2 regions of the Rhizobium sp. BK181 genome follow, and region 1 is predicted to be linked to the other one. Evidence: riboswitches for the same ligand, from Rfam matches in the RefSeq annotation. Region 1 holds a riboswitch; the other holds the start of a gene.

Region 1 (4,208 bases):
TCGTTGGCGCCGCCAGCCAGATCGACGACTACTCGAAGCTGGCCGATACGGTTGCCTCGCACCTGTCGATCAAGATCACCGAAAAGCAGGAGATGCTGGAAACCACCAGCGTCAAGGCACGCCTCGAAAAGGCGCTCGGTTTCATGGAAGGTGAGATCTCGGTCCTTCAGGTCGAGAAGCGTATCCGCTCGCGCGTCAAGCGCCAGATGGAGAAGACCCAGCGCGAGTACTACCTGAACGAACAGATGAAGGCGATCCAGAAGGAACTCGGCGACGGCGAGGAAGGCCGCGACGAGATGGCCGAACTGGAAGAGCGCATCTCCAAGACCAAGCTGTCGAAGGAAGCCCGCGAGAAGGCCGATGCCGAGCTGAAGAAGCTGCGGCAGATGAGCCCGATGTCGGCTGAGGCGACGGTTGTCCGTAACTATCTCGATTGGCTGCTCGGCATTCCGTGGGGCAAGAAGTCGAAGATCAAGTCGGATCTCAACAACGCCGAAAAGATCCTCGAAGCCGATCACTTCGGTCTCGACAAGGTCAAGGAGCGCATCGTCGAATATCTGGCTGTCCAGGCTCGTGCCACCAAGATCAAGGGTCCGATCCTGTGCCTCGTCGGCCCTCCGGGCGTCGGCAAGACCTCGCTCGCCCAGTCGATCGCCAAGGCGACCGGCCGTGAGTATGTCCGCATGGCTCTCGGCGGCGTTCGTGACGAAGCTGAAATCCGCGGTCACCGCCGCACCTATATCGGCTCGATGCCCGGCAAGGTCATCCAGTCGATGAAGAAGGCGAAGAAGTCCAATCCGCTCTTCCTGCTCGACGAAATAGACAAGATGGGCCAGGACTTCCGTGGCGATCCGTCGTCGGCTCTGCTCGAAGTGCTGGATCCGGCTCAGAACTCGACCTTCATGGATCACTACCTGGAAGTCGAATACGATCTGTCGGACGTGATGTTCATCACGACGGCGAACACGCTGAACATTCCGGCACCTTTGATGGACCGCATGGAAGTCATCCGTATCGCCGGCTACACCGAGGACGAAAAGCGCGAAATCGCCAAGCGGCACCTGCTGCCGAAGGCCATCAAGGAACATGCACTGCAGCCGAACGAGTTCTCGGTCAGCGACGACGCCCTGATGGCGATCAGCCAGCAGTACACCCGCGAAGCCGGTGTTCGTAACTTCGAGCGCGAATTGATGAAGCTCGCCCGCAAGGCGGTCACCGAGATCATCAAGGGCAAGACGAAGTCCGTTCATGTGACGGCCGAAAACATCGACGACTACCTGGGCGTTCCGCGCTTCCGCCACGGCGAAGCCGAACGCGAGGATCAGGTCGGTGTCGTTACCGGGCTGGCCTGGACGGAAGTCGGTGGCGAACTGCTGACGATCGAAGGCGTCATGATGCCGGGCAAGGGTCGTATGACCGTGACCGGCAACCTGAAGGAAGTCATGAAGGAATCGATCTCGGCGGCGGCATCCTATGTCCGCTCGCGCGCTGTCGATTTCGGCATCGAGCCGCCGCGCTTCGATAAGAGCGACATCCACGTGCACGTGCCGGAAGGCGCGACACCGAAGGATGGTCCGTCGGCCGGCGTTGCCATGGCAACCGCGATCGTCTCGATCATGACCGGTATTCCGGTCGACAAGAACGTGGCGATGACGGGTGAAATCACCCTGCGCGGCCGTGTTCTGCCGATTGGCGGTCTGAAGGAAAAGCTGCTTGCAGCGCTTCGCGGCGGCATCAAGAAGGTGCTGATCCCGGAAGAGAACGCCAAGGATTTGGCGGAGATTCCGGACAACGTGAAGAACAACATGGAGATCATCCCCGTGTCCCGCATGGGCGAGGTGATCAAGCATGCTCTGGTCCGCAGACCGGAGGCGATCGAGTGGGATGGCACGGTGGAGACGCCTGTCATCGCGACGGTCGAAGGGCTCGATGAAACAGGCGCGACCATAGCTCACTGAGCCATGTTTGCCACATTCGCGCCTAATTGCTTAAAAACCCTGAAAAGGCTGGCGTTTTCGCCAGCCTTTTTTTGTGAAATTGACCGGCGGACTCTTGCATTTCCTTGATTTGCAGGGTCTTTGGGGTGCGGCGGGCCTGATGAACTCTATTCTGCGCCTAGCTTATAGATTTGAGTCGTTTCGAACCATTTAGAAAGGGGTGGAAACATGAACAAGAATGAACTCGTGTCCGCAGTTGCTGAAAAGGCAGGACTCTCGAAGACTGACGCTGCTTCCGCAGTTGACGCTGTTTTCGAAGTTGTCCAGGCTGAACTGAAGGGCAAGGGCGACGTTCGCCTCGCTGGTTTCGGTAGCTTCACCGTTTCCCATCGCGCTGCCACGAAGGGCCGCAACCCGTCCACGGGCGCAGAAGTCGATATTCCGGCTCGCAACGTGCCGAAGTTCACGCCCGGCAAGGGCCTGAAGGACGCCGTCAACGGCTGATAGGAATTTGCTTGGCGGCCGGGCAACGAGACCGGCGGCACAAGTTTCGGAGGGTTCGGCCATGGCCGGACCCTTTTTGCATTTGGTGCCCTTGTCGGCACGCTGGGGATGCCTTACGAAACGCTCGTTCTCAGGGCGGGGTGAAAGTCCCCACCGGCGGTAAGAGCTTTGCTCGAGCCCGCGAGCGCCTCTCGGCGAATATGTCGAAAGGGTCAGCAGATCCGGTGCAATTCCGGAGCCGACGGTTACAGTCCGGATGAAAGAGAATGAGCGGAACGGGCGAGGGCGGAATCCGTCCTGGCTGCGGTATTGCGCTCATGCGTCCTGATTTGTGTTGGTTTCGGAAAGAAAGACATGAATCAGACTTCTCCTACGTTTTCCGCTTCGCGAGCAATGGCCGGCGCTGCTTGGATGGTTGCTGCAGGCATTGCCTTCTCAATCCTCAATGTCGTCACGCAATGGCTGACAATGAAGCTCGCTTTCCCCGCCGCCTCGGCTGCCTTCTGGCAATACGCATTTGCGTTGGTCTTCTCGCTCCCCTTTCTCCGGCGCGCCGGTCTCGGGGCAATGAGAACGCGCTACCCTTGGCGCCACGTCATTCGCGTTGCCTTTGCCGCCTTTGGCGTGACCACGTGGGTCGCCGGTCTCGCGTCGGTACCAATCTGGCAGGCGATCGCCTTGGTGATGACTTCCCCGTTCTTCATCATCATGGGCGCGCGCATTTTCCTTGGCGAACGCATCGGCGCTGCGAGATGGGCCGCGACCAGTGTCGGCTTCATCGGCGCCATGATCATTCTGCAGCCGTGGTCGGACAGCTTCAATTGGGCTGCGGTCCTGCCGATCGTCTCGGCACTTCTCTGGGGTGCGTCGTCACTGATCACCAAGAGCCTGACGGGTGTCGAGCGGCCGGAAACCATAACGGTCTGGCTATTGGCTCTTCTCACGCCGATCAATGGTGGACTGGCGGTGGCCGCGGGCTTCAGTGTTCCGACCGGTACCACGCTGCTGCTTTTTGCCGTGGCGGGTCTGCTGACCGTGCTGGCGCAATATTTCCTGACGCTCGCCTACACCGCCGCCGATGCCGCCTATGTCCAGCCTTTCGACGATCTCAAGCTCCCGCTGAACGTTCTCGCCGGGTGGTTGGTCTTCGGCTACGCGCCGACCGGATATCTCTGGGTGGGCGCGTTCCTGATCCTTGGGGCATCGCTCTTCATCATGCGGAACGAAATGAAGAGGGAGCAGGCGAACCCCTAGCACTGTCAGAATAAGACAGCCGTGTCATTCCGGTGTCATGCCAATCCCGCAAAACCGCTCTGTTTGAATTCATGGGGGATTTCATGACAACTTTATCGCGCAAGACAGTGCTGGTTGCGGCGCTTCTGACGACGGCCGCGTTTCCGGCCGCCGCGGAGCCCGTTTTCAACCGCATCGCAACCTTTCCGGTGGCATCCAACCTGCCCGAAGGAAAAGACAAGCTCTCGAACACGTCGGCTGAAATCATTACGGCGACCGACGATGGCATGACGCTGATCTACAGCGACAGCCCGCTCGGCGCGATTGGATTTGTTGACATTTCCGACGCCAAGTCGCCGAAGGCTGCGGGCGCGCTGATGATGGACGGCGAGCCCACATCCGTGACATCAGCCGCCGGCAAGGCGCTGGTTGCCGTCAACACCTCGGAGAGCAAGGCAAAGCCATCGGGCCGCCTGGCGATCGTCGACGTTGCCACCAAGAAGATCGAAAACACCTGCGACCTCGGAGGACAAC
Region 2 (4,208 bases), on a different contig from region 1:
GCTGCCCTGGACGCCATGATGCGTTCGGCGGGCGTCGCGCCGTCATCGACGAGAACATGAACGAGCGTGCGGTGCGGTTGCAATTCGACGAGCAGCAGGCGGACTGCCTGCGAATTCTCCACGGTTTCCAGCACGCCGCGCGCGTCCAGGGTCGCGCCGGCGGCGCGCTCGATGGCGCCAATGTCTGCTTCCACCGTCAGCGACCGCAGCGGAACAAGGCCGGCGAGTGCGGGCGGTTGATGGGCGGGGTCTCCGACAGCCACCCAGAGCAGGCCGTCTGCCTCCTCGACCTTTTGGGTTGCGACGCGGATTGTCTCCGGCGGCGAGAGGCCGGGATGGGCTGGAATGCGAAGACAATTTCCTGCCTGTGAGTAGCTCCAGCCGTGATAAATGCAGGACAAGGCCTCGCCGCGGACAAAGCCATGCGACAGGCGCATGCCACGATGGGGACACCGGTCAGCCGAGGCCGCGACGCGACCCGACTGTGACCTCCAGAGAGCGATCGAGCCGGCTGTTGTGCGTGCGGGGATGACCGTTGCTGGCGGTAGATCCCCTGATAGCGCAACTGGCGCCCAGAAGCCCGTCATTTCGGCTGGCATGGTTTGAACTTTCTTTATATTATCAATGTCTTGTCGTACTTCAAGTGTGGCTGGTCATTTCACGACTTGCAACGGGCGGAAAGCACGTTTGCATAATCTTTTCGCATTGGCAACGCTGATCAAATAACGTGCACTGGAAAATCGAGGCGGCGTTCCCGGGCTAGTTTGGATCCTTGCCAACCGGCGTTCGAACGATGGTTTCCACCCAGACATCGATGGGGCCGAGCGAGCATCCCATTTCCATCATGTCGATCAACTCTTCGGGGCCGGCAACATCGAGTTCGATCCGATCGGCACTGCTGTGGGATATGGATTGCGACAGGCCGAGTTTTTCAGCGTGACGCCTGATCCAGGGGACGAAGGAGGGGGCCTCGAGGTCTCCGAGGATTGTTATTCGTTCCTTCGGTTGAGCCTGTGTTTGTTCTGCCATGAACGTCTCGCGCTGTGTTTGATCACAGCATAGCGTCTAATCGAGCCAGTGAAAGCGCGATATCGTGTCTGTGGACAATGCTGTTTCGTGGAAACGACGGCCGTAACTGGCCGTCGACTGGCCCGGACGGCGGTTTAGATGACGGTGGCCCCCAGACGCGTCCTCGCGTCGAGGATGGCGGCGCAGGCGGCGGCAGCTTCCTTTCCTTTCGTCACGAAATGCTGCTCGAAAAAGCCGACATGGACTTCTGTTTCCTGGAAGTGATGCGGGGTCAGCACCACCGAGATGACGGGAGTGCCGGTATCGAGCTGAACGCGCATCATGCTGTCAAGGACGGTTGCGGCAACGAAATCGTGTCGATAGATCCCGCCGTCAACGACGAAGGCGCAGGCAACGACGGCGTCGTATCGGCCGGTGGCGATCAGTGACTGGGCATGGAGCGGAATTTCGAGGGCGCCCGGCACATCGATGACCTCGATGTCGGAGCTGGACCGTCCGATGGCCGTCCATTCGTCGGCGAAGGATTGAACCGCCTTGTCGACAATATTGGCATGCCAGCGGGCACGGACGACTGCGATGCGTTTTTGCTTTGAAACCACGGTCTGAAGCATTGAAATGCCTTTCAAGGGTATGCCGGTGGCCCGGCTGTGACGACAAAGCCCCGGAGGGCCTGATCCCTTGAGCGAACAGACAGGACGCACTTCTTTCGCTGCGAAAGACGCGCTGCCATGTTCTCTTCCATCCGGACTGTACCGTCGGCTCCGGCATCGCACCGGATCTGCTGACCTTCCGGCAACACCGGAAGCGCTCGCGGGCTCCAGGCCTGGGCCTGATACCGCCGGTGGGGAATTGCACCCCGCCCTGAGAACGGCAACGACCTTAGTCCGGCTGCCACTGGCGATGCAAGTCCCCGTCCGCCGGACATTGTCGCAAAACTGCCCGTTGACGGGCGAGGCAGCCGGTTTCTGGCGAAATCGGCCGCCGGCCTGTCCCGGAGATCAGGTCCTCGAAGGTGCGCTTGATTGCCTCGATCAGGACGACGGCGGAGGCGGCACCTGGATCCATGTGGCCGATGACCCGGTCTCCAAGCCGCGAGGAGCGCCCCTTGGCGGCAACCATGTCTTTTGTCGCTTCCGCGCCCCTCGTTGCGGCCTCGAGCGCAGCGCTCAGACATTGGACAAGGGGGCTGCCTTGAAGGCGAGCGGATCTCGCTGCCGCTGTTGCCGGCAGCCAGGCATCGATCATCGTCTTGTCGCCCGGTTCAGCCTTGCCCCGGTCCTGGATCCCCTGTCCCATTGCCTCGATGGCATCGACCATGTCGTCGTCGGACAGGACCACGCTGGCGCCCCGCGCGCATGAAGGCTGTCGCATAGAGGGGGCCGGTCGATGCGCCGACGGCCGACAGAAACGACTTCGCCGCGGTGTTGAAGACAGTGGTCGCATCGGTCGTGGCGGGATCGAGGGCCGCGACGGTCGCAGCCGCGGCCGAAAAGCCGGGCTCCATCGCAATACCGTGGTCGGCGCGCCCGAATGGTTGTCAGCGAAGCGCGGGACGCGGCTGACGCGCTTGCCGTGCTTGCCCGCGCCCCCTTTATCGAAGCTATCCTCACCGACATCCACTTCAAGCAGGGGCTGGACGGATCGGCACTGGCACGTTGGCAAAGTCGCTGCGACCTCGGGTCAAAGTCATGATCATGTCTGCCGATCAGCCTTGCTCTCCCGAAGCTTCCTTCCGGCTGTCGATATTTCGCCAAGCCCTACGAAAGCAGACAGGTCGTCGCGAGCATAGGGAACGAAGTCAGGGGATATGTCGCGTGAATGGCAATCCGAATGGGGACGGACCTGCTTCGGGTTCGAACAGGGCTATTGTCTCTTTCGGGCCGCTTACTCGCAACGTCAGCGGCGTCGTTTATCAAAGCCGGATATATCTAGCCGGTCTCATTCGCCTGGGGCGTGCTCGCTGGAATCCAGACGCGTGTCGTTATCGTGTTGCCTGATGTCAGGACAAGGCCGCAAAGGATGGCCGCCATGGCCCAGCAGAATGACGATGATGGGAAAGGCCCAGCGGCCCCGGCGGCGCTCCAAGCCGCCGCCGGGAGCTGCCTGCTATGCCGTGAGGATATAGACGATCGCGAGAGTATCGGGATCTACAATGATGATCCGGCCATCCGCAAGGAGGAAGAAGCGGTAGCCTTCATACTCCGGTACGATCTTCACAACCCGCGGCGGCAGCGGTTCAAGATGGACCTTCTTTGGAATCCTGGTGCCGACCGAAACCGTGAAGTCGGGCTCTCTTACCGGCTGGACATGAACCTCCTTCACGACCTGGCGAATTTCCGTCTGCTGCTCGACAGTCACGTTGACGTTCGTCTTGTTGTTCGTAGTCTGGTTGCTCGTCGTGCTGTTGTTGTTGGTGGTGTTGGTCGTCGTCGAGTTCTGGTCGCTTGACTGCTTGGTGGCATCACCGCTCTGGGTAGTGTTGCTCTTGTCGGTTCCGTCAGACGACTTGGACTGCGTGCTGCTCTTCGAGCCTGAGGTCCCCGAGCCGCTGGTGTCGGACTCGGTCTTCTGCTGCGTCGTCGTGCTGCCTGTGGCGTCCTGCGATCCAGTCTTCGACTTGGTCTCAGTCGATGTCTTGCCCGACGCGGTTCCGCTGGTCGAGCCGTCGCTCGACGGCTGCTTGGCGCTCTTCTGGGTTTCCGACCCTGAGCCTGTTTTCTGTTCGGACGACATACTCTTCTTTGAGCAGGCGCCCGAGGCGTCAGGCGAAGAACAATCGGTGCCCGAGGTGCTTGAATCGGACTGCGACTGGTCGGACTTTGTACCCGACTCCGAACCCGACTGGGAACCGGGCTGCGTGTCGGTCTTCGTGCCTGTCTGCGCGCCCGTACCTGATTGGCTCTGGGTCTGCGTATCCTGCTGGGCCTTGGCCGGCAGGGTGGCAAACGGCGAGACGCTGAGCGACAACGTTGCGATGATTATGGCGAGATTGTTGTTCTTCACGATTTGATCTCCTAAAGATCGGGGAACGCTATGCACTGCGCATCCTCATGCGCGTCACGCGTACCCTCAGTGCTGGAAAATGGCGGCTGCAGCCGCCCGTGGTCACTGGATGACCTGGATGACCTTCCGGGAGGAAGGTTCGACGATCACACGCTCGTCGTTGACGATCGCATATG

What was found. A riboswitch is a leader RNA that binds a small molecule or an ion and turns the genes downstream of it on or off. The one in region 1 is predicted to bind FMN.
Region 2: it holds a riboswitch for FMN, as region 1 does, so the genes downstream of both, FHT77_RS18970 (6,7-dimethyl-8-ribityllumazine synthase) here and FHT77_RS21110 (DMT family transporter) in region 1, are expected to answer to the same signal.

Annotation. Positions count from the first base shown of each region.
Region 1 is NZ_JACHZA010000010.1:132,192-136,399, reverse strand. Features, by position in the region: gene lon (endopeptidase La) at 1-1,958, shown strand, start outside; gene hupB (DNA-binding protein HupB) at 2,166-2,441, shown strand; FMN riboswitch at 2,564-2,713, shown strand; gene FHT77_RS21110 (DMT family transporter) at 2,796-3,695, shown strand; gene FHT77_RS21105 (esterase-like activity of phytase family protein) at 3,779-4,208, shown strand, end outside.
Region 2 is NZ_JACHZA010000008.1:81,193-85,400, reverse strand. Features, by position in the region: gene FHT77_RS18980 (Rieske 2Fe-2S domain-containing protein) at 1-599, opposite strand, end outside; gene FHT77_RS18975 (acylphosphatase) at 760-1,029, opposite strand; gene FHT77_RS18970 (6,7-dimethyl-8-ribityllumazine synthase) at 1,164-1,640, opposite strand; FMN riboswitch at 1,756-1,902, opposite strand; partial or broken gene dhaL (dihydroxyacetone kinase subunit DhaL) at 2,044-2,557, opposite strand; gene FHT77_RS18960 (hypothetical protein) at 2,560-2,721, shown strand; gene FHT77_RS18955 (DUF1236 domain-containing protein) at 3,136-4,032, opposite strand; gene FHT77_RS18950 (DUF1236 domain-containing protein) at 4,135-4,208, opposite strand, start outside.